Flavivirga eckloniae: one gene and its partner. The protein of the gene in region 1 interacts with the protein of each later gene in a pairwise test. Links are inferred from orthologs where the notes say so. Each region holds a gene or a part of one and is shown in the gene's direction. Other genes may lie near its edges. The genes, in order: eno and rpe.

The links.
Region 2: the proteins of eno (region 1) and rpe interact in binary tests that used the Escherichia coli proteins (3 or more experiments, as listed by UniProt). The link is inferred for Flavivirga eckloniae from one-to-one orthologs.

The regions. Positions count from the first base shown.
Region 1 is NZ_CP025791.1:4,171,030-4,180,805, forward strand. What follows is about bases 1-2,826. They hold eno (phosphopyruvate hydratase), read left to right. Parts: upstream 1-681; coding sequence 682-1,971; downstream 1,972-2,826. Other genes in these bases: carA (glutamine-hydrolyzing carbamoyl-phosphate synthase small subunit), read left to right, coding at 1-444; C1H87_RS17330 (citrate synthase), read left to right, coding at 2,143-2,826. Also shown: more of C1H87_RS17330, read left to right, coding at 2,827-3,429; C1H87_RS17335 (dimethylarginine dimethylaminohydrolase family protein), read left to right, coding at 3,582-4,496; C1H87_RS17340 (AraC family transcriptional regulator), read right to left, coding at 4,532-5,380; C1H87_RS17345 (carbohydrate kinase family protein), read left to right, coding at 5,482-6,387; C1H87_RS17350 (L-fucose/L-arabinose isomerase family protein), read left to right, coding at 6,396-7,904; C1H87_RS17355 (class II fructose-bisphosphate aldolase), read left to right, coding at 7,888-8,769; citrulline utilization hydrolase CtlX, read left to right, coding at 9,127-9,776. UniProt on the Escherichia coli protein: Catalyzes the reversible conversion of 2-phosphoglycerate (2-PG) into phosphoenolpyruvate (PEP). It is essential for the degradation of carbohydrates via glycolysis.
Region 2 is NZ_CP025791.1:1,653,412-1,663,202, forward strand. Bases 1-2,841 are described here. They hold rpe (ribulose-phosphate 3-epimerase), read left to right. Parts: upstream 1-1,010; coding sequence 1,011-1,673; downstream 1,674-2,841. Other genes in these bases: C1H87_RS06960 (sigma-70 family RNA polymerase sigma factor), read left to right, coding at 1-245; C1H87_RS06965 (BLUF domain-containing protein), read left to right, coding at 554-973; C1H87_RS06975 (CBS domain-containing protein), read right to left, coding at 1,670-2,086; C1H87_RS06980 (TetR/AcrR family transcriptional regulator), read left to right, coding at 2,251-2,805. Also shown: C1H87_RS06985 (pyridoxamine 5'-phosphate oxidase family protein), read left to right, coding at 2,892-3,494; C1H87_RS06990 (MarR family winged helix-turn-helix transcriptional regulator), read left to right, coding at 3,694-3,999; C1H87_RS06995 (efflux RND transporter permease subunit), read left to right, coding at 4,045-6,372; C1H87_RS07000 (outer membrane lipoprotein-sorting protein), read left to right, coding at 6,413-7,216; C1H87_RS07005 (DUF1302 family protein), read left to right, coding at 7,247-8,584; C1H87_RS07010 (zinc-dependent peptidase), read right to left, coding at 8,594-9,445; C1H87_RS07015 (SMP-30/gluconolactonase/LRE family protein), read right to left, coding at 9,565-9,791. UniProt on the Escherichia coli protein: Catalyzes the reversible epimerization of D-ribulose 5-phosphate to D-xylulose 5-phosphate.

The DNA.
Region 1 (9,776 bases):
AAACCAGATGGATACTTTTTGTCTAATGGCCCTGGAGATCCGGAACCATTGGTAGAAGCACAAGCTTTAGCAAAGGAAATTATAAAAAGAGATTTACCTTTATTTGGTATTTGTTTAGGACATCAGGTTATTGCCAGAGCGAATGGAATTTCCACCTATAAGATGCATAATGGACATAGAGGTATTAATCACCCTGTGAAAAACCTGATAACAGGAAAAGGTGAAATTACATCTCAAAACCATGGGTTTGCAGTAAATAGAGAAGAAGCAGAAGCGAATCCGGATTTACAAGTAACACACTTGCATCTAAACGATGACACCGTTGCTGGTTTAGCCATGAAAAACAAAAATTGTTTTTCAGTGCAATATCATCCCGAAGCAAGTCCTGGACCGCACGATTCAGAATACCTTTTCGATCAATTCATTGAGAATATCAAAAAATAAAATAACGAAATAAGCCTCAAAAAAGCACATTTTTTTTGAGGCTTATTTATAACGCAATAGTTTGATGATTTTAGTTCATATTGAGAACTTTAGGTTGATGAAAACAAGATGCCGAAAAGTTCCTTTATTTTACTAAAACGTTGTAGATGTAGTTTTGAGTATTTCTTCAAAAACATCTTAAAATAAAGAAGATTTAGCCGTAAATTTGAAGCAATAAAAGTTTAAAAATAACTAATTATGAGTATTATAATTAATATCCACGCAAGACAAATTCTTGATTCAAGAGGGAACCCTACAGTTGAAGTAGATGTAGTAACAGAAAATGATGTATTAGGAAGAGCTGCTGTACCGTCTGGTGCATCAACTGGAGAGCATGAAGCTGTTGAATTACGTGATGGAGGCAGTGCCTATATGGGGAAAGGTGTTTCTAAAGCTGTAGATAATGTAAACTCTATTATCTCTAAAGAATTATTAGGAGTATCTGTATTCGAACAAAACCTAATCGATAAGATGATGATTGATTTAGATGGGACTCCAAATAAATCAAAATTAGGAGCTAATGCTATTTTGGGAGTTTCTCTTGCCGTAGCAAAAGCAGCTGCTGGAGAATTAGGATTACCATTATATCGTTATGTTGGAGGAGTTTCTGGTAATACATTACCATTACCAATGATGAATATTATTAATGGAGGATCTCATAGTGATGCACCTATCGCATTTCAAGAGTTTATGGTTATGCCGGTAAAAGCTAAAAGCTTTACACATGCTATGCAAATGGGTACAGAAATTTTCCATAATCTTAAAAAAGTATTACACGATAGAAATTTAAGTACAGCAGTTGGTGATGAAGGTGGATTTGCTCCTACTTTAGATGGAACAGAAGATGCTATTGAAACTATTGGTAAAGCGGTAGAAAATGCAGGTTATAAGTTTGGTGATGAAGTGAAGATAGCTTTAGATTGTGCTTCAGCAGAGTTTTATAAAGATGGTAAGTACGATTACACTATTTTTGAAGGAGATAAAGGTGTGGTGAGAACATCTCAAGAGCAAGCAGAGTACTTAGAAGAATTATGTGCTAAGTACCCAATTATTTCTATTGAAGATGGAATGGATGAAAACGACTGGGACGGATGGAAAACCTTAACCGAAAAAGTTGGAGATAAAGTACAGTTGGTAGGTGACGATTTATATGTAACCAATGTAGAGCGTTTATCTCGTGGTATTGAGAATGGTATTGCAAATTCAATACTTATAAAAGTAAATCAGATTGGAACATTAACAGAAACTATTGCAGCCGTAAATATGGCGCATAATGCAGGATATACCTCTGTAATGTCTCACCGTTCTGGAGAAACAGAAGATAATACCATAGCAGATTTAGCTGTAGCGTTAAACTGTGGTCAAATAAAAACAGGTTCAGCATCTCGTAGTGATCGTATGGCTAAATACAATCAATTACTTCGTATAGAAGAAGAGTTAGGAGCCGTTGCTTATTTCCCTCAAGAAAAAGCATTCAAGGTAAAATAGTACCATTAGAATTTATAAAAAAAGCGATTATTATTTTTTAATAATCGCTTTTTTTTTGGTATCAATTTTAGCAATATAGCAATTATAAAAACCTTTGGGTACTTCCTTCTTAAATAGGGGGATATTTCGTAAATTAGCAACTGACTTCATAAATAAAAATTATTCAAATACATGGTTAAAACTGCTACGATAGAAATAGATGGTCAGAAGACCGAATTGCCAGTAATCAAAGGAACGGAAAATGAATCCGCAATTGATGTTTCAAAACTTAGAAGTGCTACGAGAGGTGTAATAACTTTAGACCCAGGATATAAAAATACTGGTTCTTGCGAAAGTGCTATTACATTTTTAGATGGAGAAAAAGGTATTTTAAGATATAGAGGTTATTCTATTGAGGAACTAGCCGAAAAAGCCGATTTTTTAGAAGTAGCTTACCTTTTAATTTTTGGAGAGTTACCTACTAAAGAGCAAAACGATAAATTTCATGACGATATTAGAGCAGAATCGATAGTTGATGAGGATATAAAAAAGATTGTTGATGCTTTTCCTAAAGCAGCCCACCCTATGGGGGTTATAGCTTCTTTAACAAGTGCTTTAACATCGTTTAACCCTTCTTCGGTTAATGTAAATTCTGAAGAAGCTATGTATAAGTCTGTAGTACGAATTTTGGGTAAATTCCCGGTACTAGTAGCATGGACTTTCCGTAAGAAAGAAGGTTTACCTCTTGATTATGGCGATAATGAGATAGGGTATGTAGAGAACATTTTAAAAATGATGTTCAGAAAGCCTAATGGTGAATATAAGCAAAACAAAATTCTGGTTGATGCCTTAGATAAACTTTTAATACTACATGCAGATCATGAGCAAAATTGTTCAACATCAACAGTAAGAATTGTTGGTTCGTCGCATGCAGGATTATTTGCATCGCTTTCTGCTGGTATTTCAGCATTGTGGGGGCCATTACATGGTGGTGCTAACCAAGCTGTTTTAGAGATGTTAGAAGCTATAAAAGCAGATGATGGCGATACTAAAAAATATATGGCCAAAGCGAAAGATAAAAGCGACCCATTCCGTTTAATGGGCTTTGGACACCGAGTATATAAAAATTTCGATCCTCGTGCCAAAATCATTAAAAAGGCAGCGGATGAAGTTTTAGCTGATTTAGGAGTAGAAGACCCTATTTTAGATATAGCAAAAGGACTTGAAAAAGAAGCTCTAGAAGATCAATACTTTGTAGACAGAAGACTTTACCCGAACGTAGATTTTTACTCAGGTATTATTTACAGAGCTATGGGAATACCAACAGATATGTTTACAGTAATGTTTGCTTTAGGACGTTTACCAGGCTGGATAGCACAATGGAGAGAAATGCGTTTACGTAAAGAGCCAATTGGAAGACCGCGACAAGTTTATATTGGTGAAACTGAAAGAAAGTTTATACCAGTTGAGGAAAGATAAATTTATTACTTTTTGTAATATTGTTAAGCTTCATAATACTTTTATGAAGCTTTTCTTTTTTAAGAGTAATATTTTTTAGAATAATTCAAAAAGTCTTTAATTATTACTAGTTTTGCGTCCTCAAATAATGAAATATCTTTTAAAGGTATCCTATGTTAGAATTAAGCGTTAAAAACGAAACATCAAGATTAAGAGCAGTTGTATTGGGTACAGCTCAAAGTAATGGTCCAACACCAAAAGTAGAAGAGTGTTACGATCCAAAAAGTATAGAGCATGTATTGGCAGGTACTTACCCAAAAGAAGCCGATATGATTCTTGAAATGGAAGCTGTTGCTAAGATTTTTGAAAAATATAACGTTACCGTTTATAGGCCAGAGGTTATTAAAGATTGTAATCAGATATTTTCCAGAGACATAGCTTTTGTAATCGAAGACAAGATAATTAGAGCCAATATTTTACCCAATAGAGAAGCGGAGGTCATGGCTATAAAACATGTTTGGGATCAGGTAGAAAAAGAAAAGAGAATTATATTGCCAGAAGAGTGTCATGTAGAAGGAGGCGATGTAATGCCATGGAATGACTATATTTTTATTGGAACTTATTCTGGCGAGGATTACCCAGATATCATTACCGCACGCACAAATATGGATGCCGTTATAGCCATTCAAGAACTATTTCCTAATAAGATTGTAAAATCCTTTGAACTTAGGAAATCCAACACAAACGCAAAAGAGAATGCGTTGCACTTAGACTGTTGTTTCCAGCCTATTGGAAAAGATAAAGCCATACTCCATAAGAATGGATTTTTAATAGAACGCGAGTACGAATGGTTAGTCGATTATTTTGGGGAAGAAAACATTTTTGAAATTACTAAAGATGAAATGTACCAAATGTATAGTAATGTCTTTTCAATATCTGAAGATGTAATAATTTCAGAAAAGAACTTTACACGATTAAACAAATGGTTACGGGAAAAAGGCTTTACAGTTGAAGAAGTACCTTATGCTGAAATTGCTAAGCAAGAAGGTTTATTGCGTTGTTCAACCATGCCTTTAATTCGCGATTAATAGTTAAGTGCTAGAAACCCCATAAAAAAAATATTTTAAAGTTTTTTTCTGTATTCAGTTGGAGTCATTGCCAGGTATTTCTTGAATTGTCTGTGAAAGAAGGACATATTCTCATAACCACAGCTATAAGCTAAATCAAGTAGTTTACTATCGGTGTCTTGTAATAACAAGCAGACTTTACGTATTCTAAATTCATTAAGATAATTGGTAAAAGACCTGCTAAATTGTTTCTTAAAGTATTTACAAAAAGCACTTCGGGTCATAAAAGTAAGATCTGCCATATCTTGAATAGTGATTCTTTCCTGATACTTTTCATCAATATAATTCAAAATAGACATAGTTCTCGAATCTGATTTTTCTGAGAATTTATAACGAGTCCCCACTAACGATAAAAGTTCTTTATCATTACAATTGGCTAGTTCCAGTAAAATATCTAATAAATCAATAATCTTCTTTGCGGGTTTCGAACCACATAACCTTTCAAGCTTTTTACAAATAGCTTCATTAAATACCATGTTGGTATACTTAACACCAAACTTTGAAGCTTCCAATAAATTGTAAATAGATTTTAACTCAATATTAGAACTTATAAACTTATCTAATACGCTACTATCCCATTGTACACAAGCAGATTTTACGCCGTTAGAATATCCTTTTTCGTTTTTCCAGCAATGCGGTACATTTTCTCCAATAAATACTAAATCTCCAGGAACAAAATGGTCTATACTGTTTCCTGCATATCTAATACCGCTACTTTTTATAATATAAGTAAGTTCATAGTCTTTGTGATAGTGCCAAGGCGCATCAAAACGATCATTCTCATAAATAAAAGCATGAATGGAACCATCAATTTCGTGTGGAATTAGTTCTAATTGAGGTTTCATACGATATAAATATTTATTGGACAATATAGTACATATTTTGTCATAATTAGGACTTAAAATGGGAATTTTTTTGCTATAAATTTGACTTAAATAGTTAAGTTATGAGAGTTTTGTGTAGTGGATTGAATGTGGTAGATGTATTAGTATCTACGCCACTTAATATAAACCAAGGCGGGAAAAACCCTTGCGAAAAGATTTTATTACAGGGAGGTGCCCCGGCTGGCAATGCTGCTTGTGCCATAGCAAGATTGGGGCATGATGTATCGTTTTTGGGGTATTTCGGTAATAACCCCTTAAGTATGGTTGCTAAAGAAGAGCTTACCAAACATGGTGTTAAAGACGATCTTTTTGTATTCAAAGAACAAGCATCTCCAGCGATTGCCGTTGTTCAAATTGATGACGCTGGAGAACGTACCGTTCTGTATTCAACAGAATCATATATTCCATTTTCTCCAGAAGATATTGATGAAAACATCGTGAAGGATTTCGATTTAATCCTGGTAGACGGTTATGACACCGAGATAAACTTGCACCTATTAAGATTGGCACACAGATTTGGAATAAAAAGTGTGTTGGATATGGAAGTAGCAGAAAAGCATATCATGAAAGAAATGTTAGCATTATGTACAGATGCTATTCTTCCTCTTGAGGCAGCAAAAAGTATATCGGGAAAAGAAAATACAATCGAAGCGCTAAAAGATGTTTCAGAAATAACAAAAGCGCAGGTTGTTATTACAGATGGTGCTAATGGTGCTTATGCCTTACAAAATGGTGAGTTGGTTCACCAACCAGCATTTAAAGTAAAAGTTGTTGATACTACAGGCTGCGGCGATTCGTTTCATGCGGCATACGCATCTGCTTTACTACAAGAGTTTAGTTTAACAGACAGGATGCTCTATGCAAGTTATTACGCTTCACAGGTAGCACAGCATTATGGAGGCAGAACCTATCTGCCTAATAAAAGTTTTATGGAAGAAAACTGTCCATTGTTTATAAAAGATAAATAGAAAATATTATGGAGTTGCTAAAAGAATTATCCATTAAAGAAGGTATTGTAAGCCACTTGTTCGAAAAAGTTATTACGCCTAAAAAACCTAATTATATAGCTAAAATGGCATTGGTAGGTATAGGTCTTGAAGAACATTTCGATTGGCAATCAATTTTAAAAAATTATAGTAGAGCCAAATCAGGTTTAGCTAAGGTGCTTCCCAAAGAGCGTTTTCAATTAATAGCCTCAGAAGAACCTATTCAAACCAAAGAGGCTATTTTTACATGGCTTAAAGACATGCAAGCACAGGGTATTGATGGTATTATTATATACCAAGCCTCATTTATAGCCGGAGACCTGGCGGCCACATTGGCACGCTGGTTAAATCAAAACAAAATTCCAATATTAAGCTGGTCTCACGATGAAGAAACAGGAGGAAGATTGTCTAATAATAGATTGTGTGGACAAAACTTTCTATTGAATATTTTAAACTCATGCGGTGTAAAATATTCGTGGCTTTTTGAATCGCCCGAAGATAACGAGTTTAGCAGTAACATTTTAAAGTTCGCTAAATCGGTTTACGTAAAAGCCTCGATCAATCAAAAATCGGTAGGCATGGTTGGCGGATTTAGAGTTCCGGGTTTTTATGACTGTGAGTTAAACGAACTTTCACTATTAAATAGGTTTGGAATAAAAATAGACCGAATTGATTTTGATACTATTTGGCAACATGGAAAGAAGTTTAAGGACTCAACAATTCAAGAGATAAGGAAAGAGCTGCTTAATCATCCGTTGTGTAAATTTAATAATGTAACCGATCAGCAAATAGATAAATCCATCCGATTGTCTCTAGCTATGGCAGACTACGCACGTTTAAATGACTATTTGGGAATAGGGCTTAAAAACTGGCCCGAGCTTTTCGATCATTATGGAATAGCAGGTGATGGAGCAGGGGCTTTAGTGCAGGACTTAGGAATACCTGTGGCCGATGAGTCTGATATGGGAGCTTTACTAACCATGATTTTAATGAATCAAATAAGCTTTGAAGAAGCCATCCCTACATTGGTGGATTTGTCATTAATCAATAAAAGCAATAACCGAATAGGCTTCTGGCATTGTGGAGGTGCACCTACAAAGCTTATTAATAGTGCTACAGGGTACGAAGTAAGAAACCACAGTATCTTAGAAAATTTTGATGTAGATAGTAGTATGGGGATGTTGTTAGAGTTTTTACACAAGCAAGGTTCTGTAACAATTGCAAAGTATCAGTATCCAGATGCATCACGAGTTATGGCATGGGAAGGTGATATTTTACCTTCAGAAATGGCATTTAGAGGAAGCTATGCCGAAGTAGAGCCGAGGAAAAATTCAGCAGGAGATATTTTAAGTACCGTGTTAAATAATGGTTTAGATCACCATTGGATTATTGGTCGCGGATATTTACAAAAAGATTTAAATGAATTAAATCATTGGTTAGGAATAGACAATATTGAAATAGAAATAAGTAAAGATCATTTGTATGGACACAGCAATTAAAAATAACGTAAAGACGATTTACAATGAAGACTATAAAAGTCTTAAAGAATTATTCATTGATTATAGAGCTACCCAACGCTGCTTGCCATCTTTTAATGTTAATGATAATTACGATTTAAGGGCAGTGGTGGAAGCTTCAGATGAGATGGATACCCATGTTATGGTTATGACCTATCCGCCAGTAGCAGAGCTTAACACTACAGAGGTTTTTCGTTCTCTGGTAGATGGCTTTAAAAAAGGATTCAAGAACGATATTTATCTTCACCTAGATCATAGTACATCTGTAGATTTGTGTAAAAGAGCGATAGATTCAGGTTACGATTCTGTTATGATTGACGGGTCTCAAGTATCCTTAAAAGAGAATATAAAAATGACAAAACAGGTAGTTGATTATGCGGCTTCTGCTGGTGTTGTTGTAGAAGCCGAAATAGGAAAGATAATGGGACGTGATGTGGTTGTGAAATCCGATAATGATTTTTTGGCAGATGTAGATGAAGTTAAGCAATTATTTGAGACAACTGGTGTAGATATAGTTGCTGTAGGTATTGGTACTGCACACGGATTTACGCCAACCGAACCTAAAATACATTTCGATAGATTACAGGAAATAGCAGAGGCAATTCCAGCACCTTTGGTTTTACATGGGGGAACAGGAATTCCTGATGTAGATATTCAAAAATCAATAAATATGGGGATGAGCAAAATTAACATAGGTACTATAGTGCATACTACCTATATGAAACATGCTTTCGAAGAAATTAAGAAAGCAGGAAACGACGCTTATCCACCATTTATTATGAAAAAGGTGCTTCCCAAAATAAAAGATGTTGTTAAGGATCGACTGAAAGCGGTTAATTTTAAATAATAACACTATAAGCGGAGGTGCTAATTTCACAAATTCAAATGAATTATCTTCTTTATTAGTTTGTTTATTATTAAGTAAATAGTGTTTATTAATTTGTAAATAAGACTTATAAAATATAATAGACTTCAAATCTGTCTGGATATAAGACAGACTGAAAGTCTGATTCGTTGCAATGATTAGCCACAAGAGATCTTTATCATACCGATGAATCTATCTGTGTAAATTTGTGAAATCCGTGGCTTAATTATAGTAGCATTTTGGAGTTTCTTAGAATAAGCAACTTTTAACCTTTTTTTTGAAGAAAACATAATATAATTACAGTTTAATAGTATAATTTTGCATTTTATTTAAGACAAGATGCAACAAACAACCAATACCATATTGATGGTTCGTCCTATAAACTTTAGGATGAATGAGCAAACAGCTGTAAATAATTATTATCAAAAAGTAATAGATAATCTATTGCCTGAAACGGTTAACGTCAAAGCACAGCAAGAATTTGATGCATATGTTGAAAAACTAAGAGCGATAGGTGTTAATGTTGTAGTTGTAAATGATACCGACGATACAGATACTCCAGATTCTATTTTTCCAAATAATTGGATATCGTTTCACGAAAATGGTAATGTTGGTATATACCCGATGTTTGCAGAAAACAGACGGTTGGAGCGGCGAGAAGATATTTTAGATAATTTAGAAGAAAAAGGGTTTCTAATAAATGATATTGTAGATTATACCAGTGCTGAGGAAGAAAAGGTATTTCTTGAAGGAACGGGAAGTGTGATACTGGATCGTGTAAACAGAAAAGCGTATTGCGCATTGTCGCCAAGGGCAGATGAAGATTTGTTTATAGAATTTTGTGAAGATTTTGAATATACCCCGGTTGTATTCACTTCTAACCAAACAGTTAACGGTGAACGCAAAGCGATATATCATACCAATGTTATGATGTGTTTGGGAGAAACCTTTGCGGTTATTTGTTTAAGTAGTATTGACGATAAAAAAGA
Region 2 (9,791 bases), 2.5 Mb from region 1 along the record:
ATAGAGAATTATTACATGAGTCTTTACGTACCGAGATTGAGCGTGCTTTAGAAACTTTAACGCCTAGAGAAGCTGATGTTATTCGCTTATACTTTGGTTTAGGTAACCAACACCCAATGACTTTAGAAGAAATTGGTGAAACATTTGATTTAACACGTGAACGTGTAAGACAAATTAAGGAAAAAGCGATTAGAAGACTTAAACATACTTCCAGAAGTAAAATATTAAAAACATATTTAGGATAGAGCTTCGGCTCATTTCAGCTACCATTATAGTAGTTTGAGACCTAACAGATGCTCACTGAACGTAATTGAAGTGACATTTTTAAAATATATATTTAGGTCAGTAAAGTTTTTACGACTAAATATTACCACAACAAACAGTTACACATAACTGTTCGTTTTTTGATTGATGAAAGAACCCCCGGCTGATTACCGGGGGTTCACTTTTTATACACCTATAGTAAAGAAAAGATTACGCAGATTAATAGAAATTAGTTCTACTATTAAGCTATTTCATATTTTTTTGTATTTTAGATTAAATCAACCACTCGATGTTAAAGACAATTTGCTATATCAGTGATTCATGTCAAGATGAATCACTAACCGCTCTCAAAGCTTTATATGCTCAAGCAAAAAAGAATAATTCAAAATATAATATAACAGGGGTCTTAATCTACTCTAACGAAAACTTCCTGCAAGTTCTCGAAGGTGATTCAGATAGTGTTGATGCTACTTTTAAAAGAATAAGTTTAGACAGAAGGCACAAAAATATTTTTAAAGTTATTAATATTGATATCCAGCAACGTATTTTCGAAGATTATAATTTTGGCTTCACAATTGTTAATGACAGCAAAGAACTTGACAAACTTTACGAATACCTAGAATGGTTAAGAAAGGCAGAGAATACACTGGCTAACAAAGTTGTTAACATGGTTGAAAATTTTATTGCTCAAAAACTACCCAAAGGTTGAGTAAAACAATTATTTTTGCCGAATAAACTAAAATTAAATGGGTTCTAAATTAATTGCACCGTCAATTCTGGCAGCAGACTTTGCAAATCTTCAACGCGATATAGAAATGGTTAACGTTAGTGATGCCGACTGGTTTCACATCGATATTATGGATGGTGTATTTGTGCCTAATATTTCTTTTGGGATGCCTGTTTTACAAGCCATAGCAAAGCATGCTAAAAAAACCATAGATGTGCATTTAATGATTGTTGACCCAGATAGGTACATTAAAACTTTTGCAGAATTAGGCAGCGATATACTTACCGTACATTACGAAGCTTGTACACATTTACACAGAACCTTGCAAGCCATAAAAGCCGAAGGCATGAAAGCTGGCGTAGCACTAAATCCGCATACCAATATAAACGTGTTGGAAGACACTATAAATGATATAGATTTGGTTTGCATAATGAGCGTAAACCCTGGTTTTGGTGGCCAAAGCTTTATAGAGAACACTTACAATAAAGTTTCTCAATTAAAAGAATTAATTACGCGTAAAGGAGCTTCAACAATCATTGAAATTGATGGAGGCGTTACAAACAAAAATGCAAAATCACTTGTTGATACTGGCGCAGATGTTCTGGTTGCCGGAAGCTATGTATTTAAAAGTAGCGATCAAGTTAAGACTATAAAAGACTTAAAAGCATTGGCTAATTCTTAAAACTGCTTTAGCAAATAGTTTATTAAATCTGTAGTCGTTACAATACCAACCAAGAGCGAGTCATCTACAACCGGTAATGCATGAAATTCATTTTTAGATAAAATTTCTGCCACTTCCTTTATTGTTGTATCACTTGAAACACTTATCAGGTTTTTAGTCATTACCTGCTCTAAGGAAAACATATTGTAAACTACTGTATCAACACCATATTCATCGTCTGTAGCATCGGCAAAACTAATTCTAAGTAAATCGGTATAACTTAACATACCTAGTATTGACTCATTGCTAACTACTGGAATATGTCTAATTTTATGCTTTTTGAAAAGTTTTTCAGCTCTTTCTAAAGTATCTGATCTCCTCAATGCAATAATATCCGTACTCATTATCTCTGAAACTGGAGTTCTTCTTTTCATCGTCCTAGATTTTAAATTCTACCTTAAAAATAAACAGGAATACGAAAATAAAGTATGATAAAAATCATACGTGTATTCAAAAAGCATATCGTGTTATTTGTTAAAATCACGCTAAAAACATACAGACTTGTCTGTTTTTGCTTTTTTTGACATAAATTTGCCCAATGAAAAAATTAGGAGTAAAAGAACGCATTATTGAAACCGCTTCAGATTTGTTTTACCATAATGGTTTTAACCAAACGGGTATTAATCAAATTATTGCAGAAGCAGGAGTGGCTAAAGCTAGCATGTATCAGCATTTTAAGTCTAAAGAAGACATTGCCGTAGCTTACTTGGTTAAAAGACATGCACTGTGGATGGAGCAATTATTAAATTTTCTTTCAACAAAAAATACACCTAAAGACAAGGTCATTGGCTTATTTGATTTTTTAACAGATTGGTTATGTGAAGTAGATTTTAGAGGCTGTGGTTGGCAAAATATTATTACAGATTTACCAAACGATCATGATAAAATCAGAAATCAAGCCATAAATCATAAAAATGAAGTAAGGAGCCATATTCACACCATCTTAAAAGACGAATATTCAGAAGAGCAGTCCAAAGAATTAGGAGATCAGATATTAGTGCTCATTGAAGGCGCCATTATTTTATCTCAAATACAAAAAAACAAATGGCCAGTCCTTACTGCTAAAAATGCAGCAATCTGTTTATTAAAATAAAAATGAAAACTAAACCATAACAATTTTATCAAAAAAGAACAGACTTGTCTGTTCAAAATAAAACTAAATTTGAAAAAGTTAATACCATGAAAAACACTAGTGATATTGCATTCACTCCAGCAGTGAAAGAGCTTCAAGAAAAATTTGGATCAAGAAAAACATATGAACACATGGAACTATCGGGAGGGTGGCAACACGAAATCAATTCAAACTTGTTCCACATACTAAAAAACATGGACTCCTTTTATTTCGGTACTTCAAATAGTAACAATCAACCTTATATACAACACAGAGGCGGCCCAAAAGGTTTTCTAAAAGTGCTTGATAATAAAAGATTAGCCTTTGCAGATTTCTCCGGAAACAAACAATACATTTCTATTGGAAACCTCAGCGAAAACAATAAAGCCTATATTTTCTTGATGGATTATGCCAACTTAACCAGAATTAAGATTTGGGGAACAGCAGAAATTGAGGAAGGCGATACAGAATTAATTAATTCTTTATTTGATGAAGGCTATAATGCTAAACCTGAAAGAGCCATCATTTTTACAGTTGAAGCTTGGGATGTCAATTGCAGACAACATATTCAACGTCGTTTTACACTAGAGCAGATTGAAGAAGTAACAAAGCCTTTATACGATACAATTAAAGCTTTAAAGAAAGAAATAAACAACTTAAAGATTAATTAGCTTTAATAGTAGTAGTAAAACTCTAATCTAGGATATAGACAATAAAATGTTAAATTTTTCAGCAAATGTTGCATATGCAACATTTGTTTTATATGTTTGCCGCATGAAATATGATTACGCACATTGTATAGGGAACAGACTAAGATGCTTATCTAGAACTGTAGATAGAGATTTTAGAGCAAGTTTGTAGGACTATGGTATAACCGAAAGCCAGTTAAGCATACTGTTCGCATTAAAAAAATTAGGAAAAGTTGAACAAGGCAAAATTGGGGAAACCTTAATTTTAGAAAGATCGACTGTGAGTAGAAACGTGAAATTGTTAGAAAAAATTGAGGTCATTACAAAAACATCTAACTATCGCCCAGAAATAGAGTTAACAAAAAAAGGACAAGGCTTAATAAATACCCTGACCCCTATTTGGGAAAAATTAATGGATAATTTTATAGAAAAGCTAGGAGAAAATGGCCTTGAAAGTATCAAGTATTTAGAAGAAAAGTTAAGGTAAAAAAATTTATCACAAATGTTGCATATACAACTTAAACATTAAACCATGAAACAACAAAACAAAGTAGCTAAATTTTTCAATTTCATAACATCTTATCATAAGATGATATTGACATTAAGTATCATAATAATGATAGGTATTGCTTCCTTTATTCCTAAAATGACAAAAGATACTAGTTACGATGCCTTCTTACCAAAAGATGACCCCATCTTGGTTTTTAGAAATCAAACTAAAGAAACTTTTGGATTAAAAGATCCCATGGTAATTGCCATAGTAAATGAACAGGGAGTCTTTAACAAAAAAACCTTAGAGTTAGTTCATGAATTGAGTGAACGTTTAAAAACTATTCCTGGCATAGATCCAGATGAAATTACAAGTTTATCGACAGAAAATAATATTGTTGGTACAGATGATGGTCTTGAGGTTGATACTTTTTTTGAAATTAGCGAATTAACCGAAAACAAAGCAATTGAAGTCGCTAAGGCTATAGATGATTTTGAATTATATCAAGGTAGTCTAGTTTCTAATGATCATACCACTACCCTAGTCGTAGCAGAAATGTTAGATAGCTATGACAAAAAACAACATGAAGTTTATAAAAGTTTAATAGCTCTGTTAGATGAATATAAAGCTCGCAATGAACAGTTTTATTTAGCAGGCGAAGGTGCTATTAGTGGTTATCTAATTAGATATATTGATGAAGATGCCATAAAAACGAACCCTTTTGCAGCACTTATCATTTCAATTATACTAATTTTTGCATATAGAAGGCTACGCGGTCTTATTTTACCAAACATCATGGTATTGGCCTCTGTAGGTATCGCACTTGGGGCCATGGCAGCTTTTGGTGTGGATTTCTTTGTTATCACCAATGGTCTGCCTGTGGTACTTATCTCGATAGCAGTTGCAGACGGCATTCATATACTTGGGGAATACTATGAAACAGCAGCAAAGCACCCTGAATATACCCAAAAGGAATTGGTTGTTTTAACCATGATTCATATGTGGCGCCCTATTACAATTACGTCCATTACTACCATAGCTGGTTTCTTAGCAATTGCAGCTTCGGCATATATGCCACCAATGACTTACTTTGGATTATTTGGGGCATTGGGTGTTTTCGCAGCACTTGTTTATGCCATTTTTATGATTCCATCTGCCATGATGTTTTTAAAACCTCAATTAAGTAGTGCTTATAAACCTAATCAAAAAATGGACGCTTTCGGTAAGATCATGGTACGTATAGGAGTACTCGTTTTAAACTATCCGAAAACAATAGTTACAATTGCTTTAATCATTATTGCTTTTGGTCTTAATGGCGCTTTTAAACTTGTTATCAATGAAGATCGTATTAAGAATTTCCAATCGGATGAACCTATTGTAAAATCGGATGCTTTAATAAACAATAAAACAGATGGTACCTCTTATTTAGATATCCTTATAGAAACACCAGAATCTGAAGATATTTTTGACCCAAAAAACCTTCTTAAAATGGAAGCTTTGCAAAATTACGTTGAAACCTTACCTCATGTTAAGGGAAGTATTTCAATTGTAGATTTCTTAAAAAAAATGAATCAATCATTAAATGAAAATAATCCTGATTTTTATACAATTCCAGATGATAAAGAATTAATAGCACAATATTTTCTCCTCTATTCAGCAAGTGGTGACCCAACAGATTTTGATAATTACGTAGACTACGATTACCGTTTGGCTAATATTAGATTAAGCATGGACACAGGAGAATATTTATTCGAAAAACCCGTAGTAGAACAAACCCAAGCATATATAACTGAACATTTTAATAATGGTGACATTAAAGCAACAACAACAGGAAAAGTAACAGTAGATAGTTATTGGATAAACCGATTAGGTTATAACCATTTTATAGGTGCTGGACTTGCTTTATTAGTTGTTTTAATTTTTTCAGCTTTAAGCTTCAAGTCATTTTGGGCCGGCGTATTAACCATCATTCCTGTATCGATATCTGTATTATTTATATATACTGTTATGGGCTTACTAAATATTTGGTTAGCCGTAGGAACTTCTATGTTTGCTGCAATTGCTATTGGTATTGGAGTAGACTTTGCAGTGCATACTGTTGATAAACTAAAATTTCTCTTAAACGAAAAAAGGTTATCTACTAAAGAGGCTTATAGCGAATTCTACAAATCTGCAGGACGTGCATTACTATTTAATTTTTTAGCTCTAGCCTTAGGCTTTAGTGTTTTAATGACAAGCTCTGTTCCTCCTTTAAGTCAATTTGGCTTTTTAGTAGCTGTAGCTGTAACTGTTAGCTTTATTGGTAGTTTAACATTGCTTCCAGCTATCATCCTTCTATTAAAACCAAAATTTTTAAACATAGCAAAATAAAAATAGTACTTAATAACATTCACAACTTAAAAAAGTAAAAATGAAAACAATATTAGTTTTAGGGCTTTTAACAATAGGATTGTTATTCCCAGCAAACAGCATCGCACAATCTTTACCTTCTGGTAAAAATATAGCCGATAACACTTACGCTAGAAATGAAGGTATTTCCCTTAATCGAACATTAACTATGGAACTTAAAGATAAAAGAGGTAAAACTCGAATACGTAAAACAACCTCACTTCGTAAATATTTTGGAGACGAAAAGCGTTTAGCCATTTTTTACCTAACACCTAAGAGTGTGATGGGAACTGCATTTTTAACATACGATTATCCTGATGCTTCTGTTGACGACGATCAATGGTTATACATGCCTGCTTTAAGAAAAACAAGACGTATCTCTGCTTCCAATAGGGGTGATTATTTTCTAGGAACCGACTTAACCTATGAGGATATTAAACTAGAAACTAGAATTAGTAAAGATGATTACAACTATAAAACGATAGGTTTAGAAACGGTTGATGGAAAAACTTGTTATGTTTTAGATGGTACTCCAAAAAATAATACCATAGCAAAAGAATTGGGATATAGTAAAGTTAAACTTTGGGTAGATACTAACATTTGGATGCTTCGAAAAGCAGAAAGCTGGGATGTTGCAGGAAATCATTTAAAAACAACCTTGATAAGTGACATTAAAAAGGTTCAGGGTATCTGGACGTATCATAAAATAGAAGTGAAAAACCATAAAACCAATCACGAAACCATTTTTAGAATTAGTGATGTAGATTATAAAACAGAACTCAACGATGATGTTTTCACAAAAGAGACATTGGTTAACGGCTTATAGATTCAATTATCAACTTATAAACCTAAAACTATGTCATTAAGATATTCTGTATTCATGATCTTACTCTGCTTTTTTTTAGGAGTACATGGGCAAGAAAAACAAAACAAATTTAAAAAATCCTTTAAGGCAAGTCTAGTTATCGACTCCGATTTCTCATATGAGTTTAAGTCAGAAAAAAGTCAAAAATCCGAAGTCATTTTAAAACCGGAATTCTCATACAAACTTAATAGAAACTCAAAATTTATATTAAAAGGACAACTTTATACAGATTTTAGTGACAACCTTGAAGTTGGAGTACCAAAAGAAGAGACTGTTTCTAATTTTAGTAAACGTCTCTTCATTGGAGATAGAACAAGTTTAGAATTAAGAGAATTTTATTTTCACACTAAGATTCAAAAAAAACTAGATTTAACTATTGGTAAACAGCAAATTGTTTGGGGAGAAACGGATGGTTTGAAATTATTAGATGTTGTAAATCCTCAAAATTTCCGTGAGTTTATTTTAGATGACTTTGAAGATAGTCGAATTCCACTTTGGTCATTAAAAGCAGAGTTCGATATTAAAAGCATTGATATACAAATAGTTTGGATTCCAGATAACACATATCACATAACACAAGGCTTTGACGCTCCTTTTTTCACTAAAAGTCTATTTAAGAGTCCACCAGAAGGAGTTCAATCAACTTTAAATGAGGTTAAAAGACCAAAACGTTTTTTTGCAGATTCAGATGTTGGCTTTAAATTAAACACTTTCAATAAGGGATGGGATGTATCGTTAAACTATTTCTATTACTTTGATGACTTACCGGTTTTTTACAATAAACTTCAGTTCAATGAAAACAATGATCCATTAATTGTAATCAACCCGAAATTTGAACGGCAACATCTGCTTGGTGGTACTTTCAATAAAGTCTTTGGATCATCAACATTTAGAGGAGAAATAGCTTATATCTTTAATCAAAATTTCGCTTCCAATAAACCAGAAGCCAATTTAGGAATTGAAACAAGTGATCAATTTAAGTCTGCCATTGGAATCGATTATATAAAGGGAGAACATATTATTAGCGCACAATTATTTAGCGATATAATAACTCATGATATTTCACCATATAATCGTGATATATTTGAAACCAATATATCCTTAAAAGTGTCTCAAGAAATGATGAATGATAACCTTAATTCGGAAGTTATTTGGGTTCATAATGCAAATCATGGGGATGGGTATATTAAACCACAAATAAGCTATTGGTTAAACACAAATACGCAGTTATTTTTAGGAAGTAGTATTTTTTATGGTAATGAAACTAATCTTTTCGGCCAATTTAAAGATAGAAGTAGAACCTCTTTAGGAATGCGTTGGGGTATTTAAAAACAAGAATTAATACCCCTTTACGTTAAAATTAAGCATTTGCCTTATTTTATTGTAAATCTCGGGAAATTGGGTTCTGAACTCTTGTGGGGTTTCTATAAAGTTTTCGATAGCTACCGCTAAAAACTCAAACTGGTTTGTAAAGGCATATCTTCTAAAGTAATCAGACGCTTTTAATTCATCACGTAATGATTCATTTTTAGCAAACAACGCCGATAACTCTTTAAATGTATCGCTAAAAATAATAGAGCTTACATCGCGTTCCTTCATACTATTAATATGAATAGCGTGGGTGATCTCATGTATTCCCAAGTTCAAATTATCATTCTCATCACTAAACCCCTGTACAAAATCTTCCCATGATAATACCAGAGCCTTTAATCTAGGATTAAATTCACCTTTATGATTTGCTTTATTTATATTAGAATAAAAAGCTTTCGGATATATTACAATTTTCGAAATAATACCAATATAAAAATCGCGAAAACCAAAGGTTAACATAATAGCGGTAGCAGCTATTAAAACCTTCATCTCGTCTGTAACCGTAAGGCCATCCCTACCTATAAAATCTTTATCTATTATAAAAGAGGCTACACGATGTTCAAAATACTGTTTCTCTTTGTCGGTAAGTTTGTTATAAAAAGAAACCTGTTTCGTTAAAATATATTTTTGATTCTTATTTAAACGTCTTAAACGAAAATAAAAATGATTGTATAATGGACGCTTGTATTTAAGTACAAAACCCATCTCTATCATTTTCATGCCATAGTTTATAAATATATACCCCATGGCGACAAAAAAAATGCCTAGAATGATTTTACTTCCTAAAGTATATTGTTCTATTAGTAGAATTTGGAACATATGATGCTTAACGCTCTTAATTAAAATATAATATATACTAAATGTTAATTATTCGCGTAAAATAACTAATTAAAAAGCAGAGTTAAGCAACAATATTAGATTTTATTATGGTTTAAACTTTATTTTATATCAACCGATAAAACAAAATTATGTGCCGTCATAAATAGTTTCTTTTCATCTTTACCTAAAGCACAATTGGCTGTTAATTGCCCTGTATAAATTCTAGCCAATAGCTTGCCACTTAAATTAAAGATTAAAACACCTTTGGGTCCTGTGGCAAACATGTAGTTGTTTTTTGAGATTTTGAGTCCGTCTGGAAGTCCTTGATAGCCTTCTTTTTCTAAAA